Regions from separate parts of the Amycolatopsis sp. NPDC048633 genome, predicted to be linked through region 3. Evidence: riboswitches for the same ligand, from Rfam matches in the RefSeq annotation. Region 3 holds a riboswitch; each other region holds the start of a gene.
What was found. A riboswitch is a leader RNA that binds a small molecule or an ion and turns the genes downstream of it on or off. The one in region 3 is predicted to bind cobalamin.
Positions count from the first base shown of each region.

Region 1 (4,204 bases), on a different contig from region 3:
GCGGCCTTCGCGGCGGCGCGGTCGGAACCCCCGGTGGTCGCCAAGGCCGCCCACGCTTGCCGCTGAAGGGACCGCGTTCCGTCGGCGAATTCGCCGGTGTCGGTGAACTCGCCGGCCGGGGTCCGCAACGCGGCGAGGTCCTGGGTCAGCTGGGCGGTGACCGGCGCGAGGTCGTCCAGGGCCTGCCCACCGGTTTCGAGGAACCGCGCGATGGTCTGCAGCTTGGAGAGGGGCTCGGCGTAGGAGGCTGCGGCCGTTTCGTAGGGAGCGCCGTGCGCGTAAGCCTTGATCGAGTCCGGGTTCAGCAGGAACCGCGAGGCGCGGGCCACGGCGTCCGGCTGCTGCCCCAGGGTGCGCAGGGCGAGCACGAGGTCGGCGGTGAGGTCGTAGTCGACGAACGTCTTGCCGTCCTGGCTGACCTCGACGTGGTCGCCGTCCACCAGCCGCCCGGCGAGGTAGCCGCCGAGCCGGTCGGCCGGGGTCGGCCCGGCGACCTGCGCGGGCGCGTCGGCGGGCGTCACCACGGTGCCGCGCGGCGAACCGGGCCGCACCGCCGGGGTGCCGGCCTTCTTGCTGACCGTCGGAGTCGCGGCAGGGCTGCCCGTCGCCGGAGGCTTTTCGCCGGGCGGCGGCGGTGGCGGCGGAAGGCAGCCTGGGTCAGGCTGCTTCGCGACGGGGGCGCGTCGCAGGGTGAGGTCGCGGAACCCGACCTGGGACAGGCCGAGCGAGGCCTGGGCACTCGCGCGGATCCAGGTGTCGAGCCCGCCGATCCCGTTCGTTCGCGCCGCTTGGTACTCGGCCGGGGTGTAGGCGATCGCGCCGAGCTGGTCCGCGAGCGGGGTGCCCGCATCGGCCGCCGTCACCTGCGCGGACTTGAGGAACGCCGTCCCCGAGGTCATCGCTGCATCCACGCACCCGGCGTCCGCGAGGGCCTGCAGGATCAGGCCGGTGCTGTTGGTGTTGGCCGCCTCGGTGCCGACGCCGCCACCCCAGCCACCCGTCGCGGTCTGGTGCGCTTTCAGCCACTTGACGGCCTTGGTGATGGGTGCATCGAGGTCTGCCGCCCCGGCGTCGCGGGCGGCGATCATCGCCGAAAGCGCGATACCGGTGGTGTCGCCGTCCGGCGACGACTGGTCGAACGGCTTGCCCTCGTCACAGGTCGAGATCTTGTGGCCGTCCGGCGTGACCTGGTCACCGGTCTCGGTCGTCGGGACGAGTCCGAAGAAGATCCGGAAGTAGCCGTCGGAGCACTGCTGCTTCAGCATCGTGTCGATCGCGAGCCGGTCGGTCAGGCCGGCGCCGGCCAGCCCGATCACGGCCAGGGCCTGGCCGAACATGTTGGCGTTGTTGCTGACGAAGTCCTTGAAGTCGGGGTTCTTCGAGTAGTCGCTGACCCGGCCCTTGTCCACGCCCGAGCGGGCGATCGTGCCCAGGGTCTCGGCGACCATGTCGTGCCCGCCGAAGTTGCGCGGATCTCGCCCGGCGATCTCCGCCGCGACCAGCACCTTCGCCGCGGCACCGCCGGTGATGATCGCGTCGTAACCCTGGCCCGGGACCAGGCCGTCCCACGTGTAGTAGTCGGTCGCGTGATGGTCGTCGTCGAGGTATTTCACGATCGGCGAGGCCAGGGCGCCGTCGCCCGAGGCGTACATCGCGACCAGGGTGTCGATCATCAGTCCGTGGTCAGGCAGGTCACCGCCGAGCGGGTTCTGCAGGGTTCCCTCGGGCGAGAGCTGCGCGGCGAGCCACGTCGAAGTGGGTTTCGAAGCAGCGACATCACCGGCGAACGCCGGGGTCACCGAGCCCACGGCGAACACGACGATGGCGGACGCCAAGGCCGCGACGGGCCTGAACCGCTTGCCGGCCACCTGATCTTTCCTCTCCCCAGACGCCGGCGCGCACCGCGAGAGAGACCGGCCCCAAGGCCGGGCGTCACTCACTGCTTACGCGACAGCGGTTCGACAACACCTGCCCGAGGCGGTAACCCGACTCGTCACCCAGAGGTGACCTACGGTTGCGCGACAGCGCCGGACTTCGACCGGCTTCCCCTGCCACGGGCAGAAAAATCATGAAGTTGTACTGGCCAAACGAAACGACAGTAACACCTGGTCAGCCGGACGGGAACGGCAAATCTCACGTCGGCTTGACATCTGGGGTGTCGTCAGGGTCCGTCGATCCGTTTCGGTGATCCGCCCCACAGGGCAATTCAGCCCGTCGGTCCCGCCCGCCGGTTGCCCCGCCCGGACCGGGCGCCGTCTCGCACCGACTGAGCGGCACGACCCGCCAGCAGGACCGCCAGCGCGTGCTTCGGACAACATGCGCCGTCACCGGGCTCCGATCGATCACAGCCCGGCATCTCCTCCACCTGGTGATCCAGGAGATCCAGCAGCTCCACGGCCGTCTGCAACTGCCGCTTGAGCGAACCCACCTGGTGCATTTTCGCTCCGAGCTGACGGCGGCTCGCGTCCAGCTGGGCGTAGACCTCCGGCTCGAGCACGATCACCTCGGCCCCTTTGAACGTCATCCGGCGCGGCGCCGGACCCGTCACCATGATCGACCTGTCTCGTCCGGCAAAAAGAACATCTGGCCCCTTCCAGACAATCTGACCGCTGACCAGGCAATTGACGCTGCTCGCGTCCGGCACGTACCGTCATCCCCGCGTGACGGTTTCCCGAAGCCGGTGAGAATCCGGCGCGGTCGCGCCACTGTGTGCCCATCGTGCCTGAGATGGGCGAGTCAGGTCGAGGAACCGTCACCCGCCCCAGCGAACGAGGGACGCGAACATCCCCGAAGGAGGCCCTGGTGACCAGCATTCCCGCCGACTCAGGCTCGACCCCGGTCGTTCTGCCGGTGTCCAAAGCCGTGCTGTGGCTCGGCTTGACCGTGCTCGCCGCGTTGCTGATCTACTACTTCATCGGCATCGACCAGGGCGCCACGTCCCTGTTCGGCGACGACACGCACGTGCACGAGTTCGTCCACGACGCGCGCCACTTCCTCGGTTTCCCCTGCCACTGAGCGCCCTCGGAACGGACAACCGGATATGGAAAAGAAACTCGTCCTGCGCGGAATCCTCGTCGGCGCACTCGGCGGTCTGCTCGCGTTCGTGTTCGCACGGATCTTCGCCGAACCCCTGATCCAGTCGGCGATCGACTACGAATCGGGCCGCGGCGAAGCCGAAGCGGCACTCAACCAGGCCGCCGGGCTGCCCGTCGAATCCGAGGGCCCGGAAGTCTTCAGCCGCGCGATCCAGGCCAACCTCGGCATCGGGATCGGGATGATCCTGTTCGGCGTCGCGATGGGCGCGCTGTTCTCTGTCGTCTACACGGTCTCGCTCGGCCGCACCGGCCGCGTCCGCCCGCGAGTGCTCGCCTTGCTCGTCGCGGCCGCCGGGTTCCTCGCGCTGTACCTGGTTCCGTTCCTGAAGTACCCGGCGAACCCGCCGTCGATCGGGCACCCGGAGACCATCGGCGCCCGCGGTGGCCTGTACCTGACCATGGTCGCGGCCTCGATCCTGTTCCTCACCGGCGCGGTCCGGCTGGGCAAGCGCCTGAGCGCCCGCCTCGGCACGTGGAACGCGACGCTCGTCGCGGCCGCGGCATTCGTTGTCGTCATGGGCGTGCTGATGGCGGTCCTGCCGCCGCTCGGGCACCTCGCGGCGAACGTCAACGAGTACGGCAGCCAGGGCACGGAAACCCCGCTGCCGCTGAAGAACCCGGCCGGGCAGATCGTGTACCCGGGTTTCCCCGCGGACACGCTGTTCGACTTCCGCCTCTACTCAGTGCTGGCCCAGCTGATCCTCTGGGCGACGATCGGCCTGGCGTTCGGGCCGCTCGCCGAGCGCGTGCTTTCCGGTGCGTCGCGGCGGGAGCAGGCGCCGGCCGACGCGTGACCGCCCTGCTCACCGACCTCGGCCCGTTCTTCGCCGTCGAGACCCATCCGGCGGGCGCCACCCCGCAAGCCCCGTGGCGTCCGCTGGACGAGCTCGTGCAAGGCGGTCCCGTTCTCCGCGACCGCGTCGACCGCGTTCGACACTTGCTCGCGGCGGGACGTCCCGATGACGCGGTCGAGCTACGGGTGGCGGCATCGGTTACCCACCTCGGAATCGTCGCGCGGCTCTTCTCCCCGGCATTCGCGTACGCGCTCGAGACGGGCGCGGTCCTCGACCTCGCCGACACGTGGTGGCAGCCGGTCGACGGCGGTGCGG
Region 1 covers NZ_JBEZHS010000004.1:144,662-148,865, forward strand. The annotation lists gene AB0C38_RS11430 (hypothetical protein) at 1-1,868, opposite strand, end outside; adenosylcobalamin (AdoCbl) riboswitch at 1,928-2,075, opposite strand; gene AB0C38_RS11435 (hypothetical protein) at 2,207-2,644, opposite strand; cobalamin riboswitch at 2,677-2,741, shown strand; gene AB0C38_RS11440 (CbtB-domain containing protein) at 2,803-3,015, shown strand; gene AB0C38_RS11445 (CbtA family protein) at 3,041-3,889, shown strand; gene AB0C38_RS11450 ((2Fe-2S)-binding protein) at 3,886-4,204, shown strand, end outside.
Region 1: it holds a riboswitch for cobalamin, as region 3 does, so the genes downstream of both, AB0C38_RS11430 (hypothetical protein) here and metE (5-methyltetrahydropteroyltriglutamate--homocysteine S-methyltransferase) in region 3, are expected to answer to the same signal.

Region 2 (4,204 bases), on a different contig from region 3:
TCGGACGTGCCAGCGCCGGAGATGAACTGCTTGACGCCGTCCAGGACGTAGTCGTCGCCGTCTCGTCGAGCGCAGGTCGACAAAGCAGCCGCGTCCGAGCCGGCGTCGGGCTCGGTGAGGCAGTAGCTGCCGAGAGCGTCCATCGTGGACATCCGCGGCAGGTACCGGTACCGCTGGGCGTCGTCGCCGAACCGGTCGATCATGGTGGCGACCATGTTGTGGATCGAGACGTACGCGGCGATCGACGGGCAGCCGGTCGCCAGCGCTTCGAACACCAGCACCCCGTCTAGGCGGCCGAGTGCCGAACCGCCGACGTCCTCGGGCAGGTACAGCCCGCCGAGACCGAGTTGCGCGGCCTTGCGCAGGACGTCGACGGGGAAGTGCTTGGCCTGGTCCCATTCGACCGCGTGGGGCGCCAGGTGTTCGGCCGCGAAGTCCGCGGCCGTCTCGCGCAGCGCGCGTTGTTCGTCGGTGAGTCGCATGGCTCAGTCCATCGTCGGGATGACGAAGGAGGCGTCTTCCTTGATCCCGGACGTCCAGCGGGAGGTGACGGTCTTGGTCTTGGTGTAGAACCGGATGGAGTCGGGGCCGTGCTGGTTGAGGTCGCCGAAGCCGGAGCGCTTCCAGCCGCCGAAGGTGTGGTAGGCGATCGGGACCGGGATCGGCACGTTGACGCCGACCATGCCGGTGTTGACGCGGGCGGTGAAGTCGCGGGCGGTGTCGCCGTCGCGGGTGTAGATCGCGACGCCGTTGCCGTACTCGTGCTCGCTCGGCAGGCGCAGCGCCTCCTCGTAGTCGGCCGCGCGCACGATCGACAGGACCGGGCCGAAGATCTCCTCGCGGTAGATCCGCATGTCCGCGGTGACGCGGTCGAAGAGGCAGCCGCCGAGGAAGAAGCCGTTCTCGTGCCCGGGGACGGTGAGGTCGCGGCCGTCGACTACCAGTTCCGCGCCTTCGGCGAGGCCGACGTCGATGTAGTCGCGGACCCGCTGGACGGCTTCGGCGGTGACGAGGGGCCCGAAGTCGGCGTTCTCGTCGAGCGAGGCGCCGACCTTCAGCGTCTTCACGCGTTCGGTGAGCTTCTCGACCAGCGCGTCGGCGGTGGCTTCGCCGACCGGGACGGCGACGGAGATGGCCATGCAGCGCTCGCCCGCGGAGCCGTAGCCGGCGCCGATGAGGGCGTCGACGACCTGGTTGAGGTCGGCGTCGGGCATGACGATCATGTGGTTCTTCGCGCCGCCGAAGCACTGCGCGCGCTTCCCGTGCGCGGCCGCGGTCGTGTAGATGTACTCGGCGATCGACGACGACCCGACGAACCCGACCGCCTCGACGCGGGGGTCGGTGAGCAGCGCGTCGACGGCTTCCTTGTCGCCGTTGACCACCTGGAACACCCCTGGCGGCAGGCCCGCTTCGAGGAACAGCTCGGCCAGCCGCAGCGGCACCGAGGGGTCGCGTTCGGACGGTTTGAGCACGAAGCTGTTGCCGCAGGCGATGGCGGGCGCGGCCTTCCACAGGGGAATCATCGCGGGGAAGTTGAACGGCGTGATCCCGGCGACGACGCCGAGGGGCTGGCGCATCGAGTAGACGTCGATGCCAGTGCCGGCGGAGTCGCTGAACTCGCCCTTGAGCAGGTGCGGGATGCCGATGGCGAACTCGACGACCTCGAGACCGCGCTGGATGTCGCCGCGCGCGTCGGCGACGGTCTTGCCGTGCTCGGACGACAGCAGCCGGGCGAGACTGTCCTCTTCGGACCGGACGAGGTCGACGAACTTCATCAGCACGCGGGCGCGGCGCTGCGGGTTCCAGCGCGCCCACTCTCGTTGGGCGTCGGCCGCGACGCCGACCGCCTCGGCGACCTCGTCGGCGGAAGCGAGGGGGACCCGGGCCTGGACGGCGCCGGTGCTGGGGTCGAAGACGTCGGCGTAACGGCCCGAGGTGCCGGGAACCGGTTTGCCGCCGACGAAGTGGGTGAGTTCGGTGGTCATGGCACGCCTTTCGCGAGTAGCGCAGGACGGACTGCCCGGGCGCACGGGTCGTGGCCGGGATTTCGGGCAGGCTGAACTACCGCGGCGGGTCGCCGGTTTTCGCGCAGGCAGGAAGAATCCGCATGCGTTCAGCTCCATCCTCGTGGACGAACACGAATGCCTGCGGCCGGTATCCTGGCTCCCGGATCCACGCCGCCCCGGCCTTCCCGGCTTGCGCCAGTGGCCAACTCAGGTGGGGCGTCGCTCCCCGGTCACAGTGGCGGGACCGCGCCGGATTCGCACCGGCTTCCCTGCACCGCAGACCTGAGGACACCATAAAGTAGGTAGTCCTACTATGTCGACTGTGCCCGGGGTCTCACCCGGATAGAGGCGGGTCCGGTTTCGTCCGACTCCGGATGGCGCGGTGGCGAGTGTGTCGATAGCGTCGGCGCCTCAGTACCCTTGCTCGGGAGGTCGGATGGCCGAGTTCGAGCACGAGCTGGACAGCGGTGTCCGAGTCGCCCACACGGGCGCCGGGGTACGGCGGCGCCGTAGGATTCTCGGTCGGCACCGCTCTGCCCGGATGCGCGGGGCACACCGCCGTCCACCAACCTCAGCGAACGTGAATCAGCCCGAATCTCCTGAAGCGAGCCCCTCGCTTACCTGGATCCGGTCCCATCGCTGACGGTGTACAGGTCTGCGCAGCTGAGCAGCGGAAGATCATCCAGTAAAGACGCGAACCGGGCTGTATTGCGCGCAAACTTCTTGAAACAGAGAGATGCCGACAGTTTCATACACTCGCACAGGCTTCGCGCGCGGACCTGGAACACCACGTCAGCCCTGACATTCTCCCGAAAGGGCAATCCGCCCTGACCGTCCAGTTTCGAATGAGCCACTGCGTGCTCGGCGCTGCTTGCCAGATGATCACAGCTTGGACACGGCCGACATCCGGCTAAACCGTCGTCGATCTCGGCACGTGTTCGGACGCGGACTCCGACCGGGGCCGTGATCGAAGGAGGAGGGGACCATGCGGAAGACCAGGATGTGGGTCGGCCCGGCTGCGGTGCTGCTGGCGATCGGTGCGGCGGTGGCCGTCGCGCCCGCGGCATCGGCACAGGACTACATTGGCTCGATCAACAACTGCAACGGCCGGTGCGGCTACGGCGGTGTCACCGACAACCGCACGCGGGTCTATGCCTGCGACACCAAGAGCGACGGCTATGGGTTCCGCACCACCTACGTCCTGCGCAACGGGGTGAGCTGGTACGTCGACGACGCCAACGGCAGCGACTCTGGGTGCAGCGCGGTGATCCCGGGTACCGCGAGCAACCCGGTCGTGCGCTTCGGAGTCACGTGGAAGCGCACGGGTGATCCGGTCTCCGCGTGGTTCAACCTGCCCTGACCGCAGTTCGGACGGTGTGGCGGCGCCCTCGCCCAGCGTGGCGCCACCGCACTTGTCCGGGCCGTACTCGTCCTCGCCTGGTACGAACTCCGCAAACGTGTAGCTGCTGCGTATTTCTGGAGTGGCCTGACCTTCGCCGATGTTGCGGATGGTGCGACTCGCGACTTCCGCTGAACCCGGCGTGGGTCACGAACGCGCCGTATGTCCGGGGTGACGCGGTCTTACAGGCATCTGTCGAGGAAGAAGCCATTTTCGTGACCGGACACGGTGAGATCACGGCCGCCGACGACCAGTTCCGCGGTGGCTTCGCCACCGGGACGGCGACGGAGATGGCGACGCAGCGCCCGTCCGCGGAGTCGTAGCTGGCGCCGATGAGGCGTCGAGAATCGGGTTCAGCTCGGCGTCGGGCATCGCGACCATGCGGGTCGCGTTCGAACGTTTTGAGCACGAAGCTTTTGCCGCACGCGGTCTTCCACAGGGGAATCATCGCGGGAAGTTGATATAGGAGGTCCTACTATGTCGACTGTGCTCGGGTCTCACTCGAGCGGTGGGTAGGGGAGCAGGCTGCTGCTGTGCTCGTCCACTCGCAGGGTCTTGCCGATGGCGGGGAACGCCCGCTGCGGGCACGCCGGCCGCTCGCACACCTTGCAGCCCATCCCGATCGGCGTCACCGCCGCGTCCGCGCCGAGCGCGAGGCCGTCGGAGTAGATCAGCCGGCGGGCGTGCCGCAGTTCGCAGCCCAGGCCGATCGCGAACGTCTTGCCCGGGTCGCCGTGGCCGCCGACGGTGCGGTTCACCGTCCGCGCGAGCCAGAAGTACTTCTTGCCGTCCGGCAGCT
Region 2 covers NZ_JBEZHS010000004.1:128,235-132,438, reverse strand. The annotation lists gene AB0C38_RS11370 (acyl-CoA dehydrogenase family protein) at 1-482, opposite strand, end outside; gene AB0C38_RS11365 (CoA-acylating methylmalonate-semialdehyde dehydrogenase) at 486-1,985, opposite strand; cobalamin riboswitch at 2,132-2,317, opposite strand; gene AB0C38_RS11360 (hypothetical protein) at 2,992-3,366, shown strand; gene AB0C38_RS11355 (short-chain fatty acyl-CoA regulator family protein) at 3,903-4,204, opposite strand, start outside.
Region 2: it holds a riboswitch for cobalamin, as region 3 does, so the genes downstream of both, AB0C38_RS11365 (CoA-acylating methylmalonate-semialdehyde dehydrogenase) here and metE (5-methyltetrahydropteroyltriglutamate--homocysteine S-methyltransferase) in region 3, are expected to answer to the same signal.

Region 3 (4,204 bases):
GCACCCTCGGCTTCGGTTCCGGCCGTGCCGGTGACCCCGGCTCCGAAGCCGGAGTCCCAGGAGCTGCCGAAGACCGACGTCGACTTCGTCGCCACCGAAGGCGCCGCCTGCCGCATCGACGACCCCGACTGCGAAGCCTGCCAGTAAGGAACCCCTGAGACATGACCAACGTGGAGACGACCGGCGCCACCGGCCTCGGTGAGATCGAGGTCGGGGCCGCCCGGATCAACGTCGACGACAAGCGCATGATCAACGCGCGCGCCGACGTCAACCAGCTGCTGCCGATGAAGTACACCTGGGCCTGGGAGAAGTACCTGGCCGGCTGCAACAACCACTGGATGCCGACCGAGGTCGCCATGCAGGCCGACATCGCGCTGTGGAAGTCGAAGGACGGCCTCACCGAGGACGAGCGGCAGATGCTCAAGCGCAACCTGGGCTTCTTCGCGACCGCGGAGTCCTTGGTGGCCAACAACATCGTGCTCGCGGTGTACCGGCAGATCACGAACCCCGAGTGCCGCCAGTACCTGCTGCGCCAGGCGTTCGAGGAGGCCGTGCACACGCACACCTTCCAGTACATCTGCGAGAGCCTCGGCCTGGTCGAGGGCGAGCTGTTCAACATGTACCGCGAGGTCCCGTCCATTTCGGACAAGGACGCGTGGGCGCTGAAGTACACGCAGCACCTGGAGGACCCGGACTTCGAGACCGGGACGCCGGAGGCCGACACGGCGTTCCTGCGTGACCTCGTCGCGTTCTACGTGATCTTCGAAGGCATGTGGTTCTACACCGGCTTCGCGCAGATCCTCTCGCTCGGCCGCCGCAACAAGATGGTCGGCATCGCCGAGCAGTACCAGTACATCCTGCGCGACGAGTCGATCCACCTGAACTTCGGCATCGACTGCATCAACCAGATCAAGATCGAGAACCCGCACCTGTGGACGCCCGAGTTCCAGGAAGAGGTCCGCGGGATGCTCAAGGACGCGTGCGAGCTGGAGGTCGCGTACGCACGCGACACCATGCCGCGCGGCATGCTCGGCCTGTCGGCGCAGCTGTGCGAGCAGTACATGCACTTCATCACCGACCGGCGCGCGCAGCAGATCGGCCTCCAGCCGATCTTCGGCGAGACCGAGAACCCGTTTCCGTGGATGTCCGAGGCGATGGACCTGAAGAAGGAGAAGAACTTCTTCGAGACCCGCGTCATCGAGTACCAGTCAGGCGGCGCGCTCGACTGGGACTGATCTCCCTCCGGGTTCCTGCCTGGGAACGATTCTTCCCAGGCAGGAACCCGCCGCTTTTCCCGGGCACATCGCGGGTCGATGGTGGAGCCATGACCACCACCGTCACCTTCACCAGCGCCGGCCTCGACATAGCCGCGCACCTCTACGTTCCCGACGACGCCGACGGCCGGGCCCTCGTGGTCGGCCACCCTGGCACCGGCGTCAAGGAACAGACCTCCGGCACCTACGCAAGTCTGCTGGCCGAGCAGGGTTTCGTGACCCTCGCCTTCGACGCCGCATACCAGGGCGAGTCCGGCGGCCTGCCGCGCGGCCTGGAGGATCCCGCCCAGCGGATCGAGGACTTCAAGGCCGCCGTCTCCTTCCTCACCACCCGGCCCGAGGTCGACGCCGGCCGGATCGGCCTGCTGGGCATCTGCGCCTCCGGCGGCTACTCGCTCGCCGCCACCGGCGGTGACCACCGGGTCAAGGCCGTCGCGACCGTGTGCACCGCCGAACCCGCCCGCCAGTTCCGCTACGGCGCCGACGGCACCCAGGACCCGGCCGTCTTCCAGGGCCTGCTCGACACCGCCGCCCAGGCCCGGACGACCGCCGCCCGCGGCGAAGACCCCGGCGTGCTGACCCTGTTCCCCGAGACCGCCGCACAGGCCGGTGCGCTCGGTGGCGAGCACGGCATCGAAGGCTGGGAGTACTATTGCGGCCCCCGCGGCTACCACGAACGCTCGGCGAAGTTCCTCACCTGGGATAGCGTCGACAAGATGGCTTCGAGTGACGTCTTCCACGCCGTCCCGCTGATCGGCCCGCGCCCGATCCTGCAGGTCCTCGGCGAGCGCGCCGTCACCGCCTGGATGGGCCTGGAAGCCCACCGGCGCGCCACCGGCCCCGCGGAGATCCACTGGATCGAGGGCGCCAGCCACGTCGACCTCTACGACAAGCGCGAGTACGTCGATCTCGCTGTCGGCAAGCTCACCGACTTCTTCACCGTCAACCTGGACAAGTGACCTAGACTCGGACTCGCCACTGGTTCCCCGGGGTTCGCCCCGGGGAGGCAACAGGGAACCCGGCGCGAATCCGGGACTGCCCCGCAGCGGTGAGTGGGAACGAAAGCCGTCAAGAAGCACTGAGCGCGAGCTTGGGAAGCGACGGCCGGTAGGACTGCGCAGTGCGCCCACGAGTCCGAAGACCTGCCCGTGGTGCGTGCGCCGACGGCGTGCGCGAGTCCGGGCCTCGCGGGATGGGCACGACCGAAACGCTCGCCTTCGCGCGCGTCCGGACTCTTCGGACTAGCTCGCGAGGAGAGAGCTGTGACCATCGGCACCACTGTGCTGGGCTACCCCCGGATCGGCCCGGACCGGGAGCTCAAGCGCGCTCTGGAACGCTATTGGGCGGGCAAGATCGACGAAGCCGCCTTGCTGGCCGTCGGCCGCGAACTGCGTCAGCGGACCTGGCTGGAACTGCGGGACGCCGGGCTGGACTCGGTCCCGTCCAACACGTTCTCGCACTACGACCAGGTGCTCGACACCGCCGAGCTGTTCGGCGCGCTGCCCGCTCGGCCCGGTCTTTCGCCGCTCGACACGTACTTCGCCGCCGCTCGGGGCGTCCAGGACGCGCCGGCGCTCGAGATGACCAAATGGTTCGACACCAACTACCACTACATCGTCCCCGAACTGGGGCCGGACACCGAGTTCACCCTCGCCGGGACCAAGCCCCTCGACGAATACCGGGAAGCTCGTGCGCTCGGCATCGAGACGCGGCCGGTGCTGGTCGGGCCGGTGACGTTCCTGCTGCTGAGCAAGGGCACCGACGGGTTCCGCCCCTTGGACCTGCTCGACACCCTGCTCCCCCGCTACGCCGAACTGCTGGCGCGGCTGCACGACGAAGGTGTCGAGTGGGTGCAGCTCGACGAGCCCGCGTTCGCCGCCGACCGCACCGAGGCCGAGCTGAACGCGCTGATCCGCGCGTACCACTGGCTCGGCAAGGCGGCCGCCCGGCCGAAGCTGCTGGTCGCCGGGTACTTCGGCGGACTCGGCCGCGGCCTCGGCGCGCTGGCCCGCTCCCCCATCGACGCGCTGGCCGTCGACCTGGTCACCGACGAGTCCTTTGTGGACGCAGTCGCCGCCGAACCGGCGTTGCGGGACAAGGAGGTGCTGGCCGGGGTCGTCGACGGGCGCAACGTCTGGCGGACCGACCCGCAGCGCGCGCTGAGCCGGGCCGCGACCCTGCTCGGCGTCGCGAAGTCGGTCAGCGTGTCGACGTCGTGCTCGCTGCTGCACGTGCCCTACGACGTCGCGCGGGAGGACCTGCACCCGCGGCTCGCGGGGTGGCTCTCGTTCGCGCGGCAGAAGGTCGACGAGGTCGTGCTGCTCGGTCGCGCCCTGCGCGGGGAGGACGCGGACCTGGCCGGCGCGCGTGCCGCCGTCGCCGATCGCGCCTCGGCGGCCGAACTGGCCGACTCCGGCGTCCGCGCCCGGCTGGCCGCGCTTCCGGACGTCGCCCGGGCGCCGTATGCGGAGCGGGCAGCGGCTCAGCAGGCCGCGCTGGGTCTCCCGCCGCTGCCGACCACGACGATCGGCTCGTTCCCGCAGACCCTGGAGGTCCGCAAGGCGCGGGCGGCGCACCGCGCGGGCACGCTCGACGACGCGGGCTACGCCGCCGCGATGCGTTCGGAGGTGCAGCGGGTCGTCCGGCTGCAGGAGGAGCTGGGCCTCGACGTCCTCGTGCACGGCGAGCCGGAGCGCAACGACATGGTGCAGTACTTCGCCGAGCAGCTGACCGGTTTCGCGGCGACCGCGCACGGCTGGGTGCAGTCCTACGGCTCCCGCTGCGTCCGCCCGCCGATCCTCTACGGCGACGTCTCGCGGCCGGCGCCGATGACGGTCGAGTGGGCGCGGTACGCCCAGAGCCTGACCGCGAAGCCGGTCAAGGGCATGCTGACGGGCCCGGTGACGATCCTGGCGTGGTCGTTCGTCCGC
Region 3 covers NZ_JBEZHS010000007.1:94,649-98,852, forward strand. The annotation lists gene AB0C38_RS16055 (ribonucleoside-diphosphate reductase subunit alpha) at 1-147, shown strand, start outside; gene AB0C38_RS16060 (ribonucleotide-diphosphate reductase subunit beta) at 162-1,235, shown strand; gene AB0C38_RS16065 (alpha/beta hydrolase) at 1,325-2,233, shown strand; cobalamin riboswitch at 2,237-2,439, shown strand; gene metE (5-methyltetrahydropteroyltriglutamate--homocysteine S-methyltransferase) at 2,537-4,204, shown strand, end outside.

Region 4 (4,204 bases), on a different contig from region 3:
CGGTGTCGGTGAACTCGCCGGCCGGGGTGCGCAGGGCGGTGAGGTCCTGGGTCAGCTGGGCGGTGACCGGCGCGAGGTCGTCCGGAGCCTGCCCGCCCGCGGCCAGGAACTGCGCGATGGTCTGCAGCTTCGCCAACGGCTCGGCATACGACGCCGCACCGGATTCGTAGGGCGCGCCGTGGGCGTAGGCCTTGATCGAGTCCGGGTTCAGCAGGAACCGCGACGCGCGGGCCACCGCGTCCGGCTGCTGTCCCAGCGTGCGCAGGGCGAGCACGAGGTCGGCGGTGAGGTCGTAGTCGACGAACGTTTTGCCGTCCTGGCTGACCTCGACGTGGTCGCTGTCGACGAGCTGCCCGGCGAGGTAGCCGCCGAGCCGGTCGGCCGGCGTCGGCCCGGCGACCTGCGCCGGCGCGCCGGCGGGCGTCACCACGGTGCCGCGCGGCGAACCCGGCCGCAGCGCGGGGGTGCCGGCCTTCTGGCTGACCGGCGGCTTCACGGCGGGACTGCCCGTCGCCGGGGGCTTTTCGCCGGGCGGTGGCGGTGGCGGAAGACAGCCGGGGTCCGGTGGCCCCTGCGCTCCGGCGTGTCCCAGCGTGAGGTCGTGGAAGCCGACCTGGGCCAGGCCGAGCGAGGCCTGCGCGCTCGCGCGGATCCAGGTGTCGAGGCTGCCGATCCCGTTCGTGCGCGCCGCTTCGTATTCGGCCGGGGTGTAGGCGATGGCGCCGAGCTGATCGCCGAGCCGGTTGCCCGAGTCGGCCGCCGTCGCCTGGGCGGACTTGAGAAACGCGGTCCCCGAGGCCATCGCGGCGTCCACGCATCCGGCGTCGGCGAGCGCCTGCACGATCAAGCCGGTGCTGTTGGTGTTGGGCGCTTCGGTGCCGACCCCGCCGCCCCAGCCGCCGCTCGCGGTCTGGTGCGCCTTCAGCCACCTCACGGTCTTGGTGATGGGCCCCTCGAGGTTCGCCGCACCGGCGTCCCGCGCGGCGAGCATGGCCGAGAGCGCGATGCCGGTGGTGTCGCCGTCCGGCGCCGACTGGTCGAACGGCTTGCCCTCGTCGCAGGTCGAGATCTTGTGGCCGTCGGGGGTCACCTGGTCACCGGTCTCGGTGGTGGGGATGAGGCCGAAGAAGATCCGGAAGTAGCCCTCCGAGCACTGCTGCTTCAACATCGTGTCGATCGCGAGCCGATCGGTCAGGCCCACGCCGGCCAGCCCGATCACGGCCAGGGCCTGGCCGAACATGTTGGCGTTGTTGCTGACGAAGTCCTTGAAGTCCGGGTTCTTCGAGTAGTCGCTGACCCGGCCCTTGTCGACGCCGGAGCGCGCGATCGTGCCCAGGGTTTCGGCGACCATGTCGTGCCCGCCGAACGCCCGTGGATCGCGTCCCGCGATTTCCGCGGCGACCAGCACCTTCGCCGCGGCGCCGCCGGTGATGATCGCGTCGTAGCCCTGTCCCGGGACGAGGCCGTCCCAGGTGTAGTAGTCGGTGGCGTGGTGATCGAGGTACTCGACGATCGGTGCGGCCAAGGCTCCGTCACCGGAGGCGTACATCGCGAACAGGGTGTCGATCATCAGGCCGTGGTCGGGCAGGTCCCCGCCCAGCGGGTTCTGCAGGGTTCCCTCGGGCGAGAGCTGCGCAGAAAGCCACTGCGACGTGGGTTTCGAGGCCGCGAGTTCGCCGGCGAAAGCCGGGGTCGACGAGCCCACGGCAACGATCAAGACAGCGGACACCAAAGCGGCGAAGCGCGGGCCGGCCAAGTGGTCCTTCCTCTCCCCAGACGCCGGCGCGCACCCCGAGAAGAGACCGGCCACGACGGCCGGGCGTCCACTCGCTGTTTACGCGACAGCGGTTCGACAACACCTGCCCGAGGAGGTAATCCGACTCGTCACCCAAGGTGACCCACGGTTGCGCGACAGTGCCGGACTTCGACCGGCTTCCCCTGCCACGGGCAGAAAATCATGAGGTTGTACTGGTCAAACAGACGGACAGTAACACCTGCTCAGCCGGACGGGAACGGCAAACTCACGTCGACTACGCAGTGAGCCGTTCGACGAGCGCCTCGACGAGATCGGTGCTCTCGTCCGGGTCGAGCAGGCCGGGCAAGGTCAGCCGCTCGATGATCAGCCAGTTCAGGGCCAGCCACAGCAGCTTGACCGTCGTCGCGTCGCCCGGCAGGCCGGTCTTCAGGTGGTTTTCCACGTTGAAGTCGAGGTCCGCGCGGATCCGCGTCGTCAGCACCTCCCGCAGCTCCGGCCGGCGGGCCGCCTCCAGGCGCAGCTCCAGCAGGGCCAAGAACCCCGTCGGGAACGCCGCCACGCGCTCGACCAACTCGTGCATCAGCTCGACGAGGCGGGCGCGGTCGCGCGGGCCGTCGAACGGGGCGGCCAGCGTCGCCTCGTCCGGCACCAGCCGTTCGTAGACGCGCTCCCCCGCGCCGGTGAGGATCTCCTCGCGACCGGCGAAGTAGTTGGAGGCGGTGCCGGTGGGCACCGCGGCCCGCTGGTCCACCGCGCGGAACGTCAGCCCGCGCGCGCCTTCCGCCGCCAGGACCTCGATCGCCGCGTCGAGCAGGGCCGCCCGTCGTTCCGGGTTGCGTCGCGCCATCACTTGTAACCACTCCGCTTGTAGTGCTACCGTCTAACCACTACAGGTAAAGTACTACAGATCAAGTTATTCTGGGGGTCGCATGCGCAAGCTCGTCTACTACGTCGCCGTCTCGATCGACGGGTTCATCACCGGGCCGGGTGGCGAGGTCGACTTCTACCCGGAGGCGCCGGACATGGTCGAGTACCTCCGGGCGGAGTTCCCGGAGACGATGCCGAGCCACATCCGGCCGCACATCGGCCTCGACGGCGCGCCGAACAGGCGGTTCGACACCGTGTTCATGGGTCGCGGCACCTACCAGCCGGCCCTCGACGCCGGTGTCGCCAGCCCCTACGCACACCTGCGGCAGTACGTGGCGTCGACGACGCTCGGGGAGCTCGCCGACCCCGCGCTCAAGGTGGTCACCGACCCCGTGGCCACGGTCCGCCGGCTCAAGGAGGAGCCCGGCGAGGACATCTGGCTCTGCGGCGGCGCGCGGCTCGCGGGCGAACTGCTGCCGGAGATCGACGAACTGGTGTTCAAGCGCTACCCGGTCGTCGCGGGCTATGGCCTTCCGGCGTTCACCGGCCCGTTCCGGCCGCGGCCGTTCACCCCGGTGGAGACCCGGACGTTCAGCCACGGCGGCACGGTCACCACCTACCACCCGGCCTGAGGTTCGAGCTCCAGCTAGCGGACGAGCGCCGTCAAGGCTTGGCGGAGGTCGGCCGGGTGGCGGACCCAGAGGTCCACCGCTGTGCCGTCGGGGGACGTAAGCGTCAGGCAGCCTTGGCTTGCCGGGCCCCGAAGCGGGACGACCTCCGCTGTCCACGACCGGTCGAACGTCAGCGGGCCGACGCCACGCTCGCGGTCGGCTTTTCTCGGCTCCCAGCACAGTTCGCCGTCTCGGAGGGACAGCCGGCCCAGCAGTTCGCCCACCTCGTCGGCGCGGCGGGCGTGGCGGCCGGGCGCCTTGGCGCCGAGGAGCTGGGCGACCTGCACCGGCAGCTGAGCCGACCACGACGGCGGCTCCCCCGCGGCGCGTCGTCGGCGCTCCGCGCGGGCGTCCCGCCACGCGATCAACGAGAACACCAGGTACACCAGCGCGAGGAGGCCGAGCAGGCCGGCCGCCGCCGGGACCCAGCCGGTCTTGAGGCCCAGCAGCGCCGTCAACGCCGTGAGGTAACCGGCGGCGAGCAGCGTGCGGGTGCGCCGCCGGCGTTCCCGGTCCCGGCCGTATCCGGTCATGCCCGCGTCCGATCGGTTCGGGTCAGCAGACGATCACCCGCCTGCCGTAAGGAGAATACGTCCGCGGCGCGGGTGCGGCGGTGCCGCGGCGGAGTAGGTGGGCACGGTGGTGACGGCAGCCCGGGTCGCGGCTGGGGCAGCGCAGCGCGGACTTCTTGCCGTCGACGTCGGGACTCACCAGCGCGTCACCGTCCAAAGAGGACGATTCGGCGCCGTGCGCGAGAGCGCCGTCGCCGTCGCTGCGCACGCCCGCGGCGGCCAGTGCACCGGGCGCGGCCGGCGTGGCTCCGGACAGAGCACTAGCGGGTGGTCCAGTGGACGATGCCGGGAACCACGACCAGCAGGGCCACCACGAGCCAGTAACGGCCCGCTTTGAG
Region 4 covers NZ_JBEZHS010000002.1:412,376-416,579, reverse strand. The annotation lists gene AB0C38_RS08450 (hypothetical protein) at 1-1,705, opposite strand, end outside; adenosylcobalamin (AdoCbl) riboswitch at 1,819-1,964, opposite strand; gene AB0C38_RS08445 (TetR family transcriptional regulator) at 2,031-2,603, opposite strand; gene AB0C38_RS08440 (dihydrofolate reductase) at 2,686-3,255, shown strand; gene AB0C38_RS08435 (hypothetical protein) at 3,270-3,827, opposite strand; gene AB0C38_RS08430 (hypothetical protein) at 3,850-4,074, opposite strand; gene AB0C38_RS08425 (hypothetical protein) at 4,127-4,204, opposite strand, start outside.
Region 4: it holds a riboswitch for cobalamin, as region 3 does, so the genes downstream of both, AB0C38_RS08450 (hypothetical protein) here and metE (5-methyltetrahydropteroyltriglutamate--homocysteine S-methyltransferase) in region 3, are expected to answer to the same signal.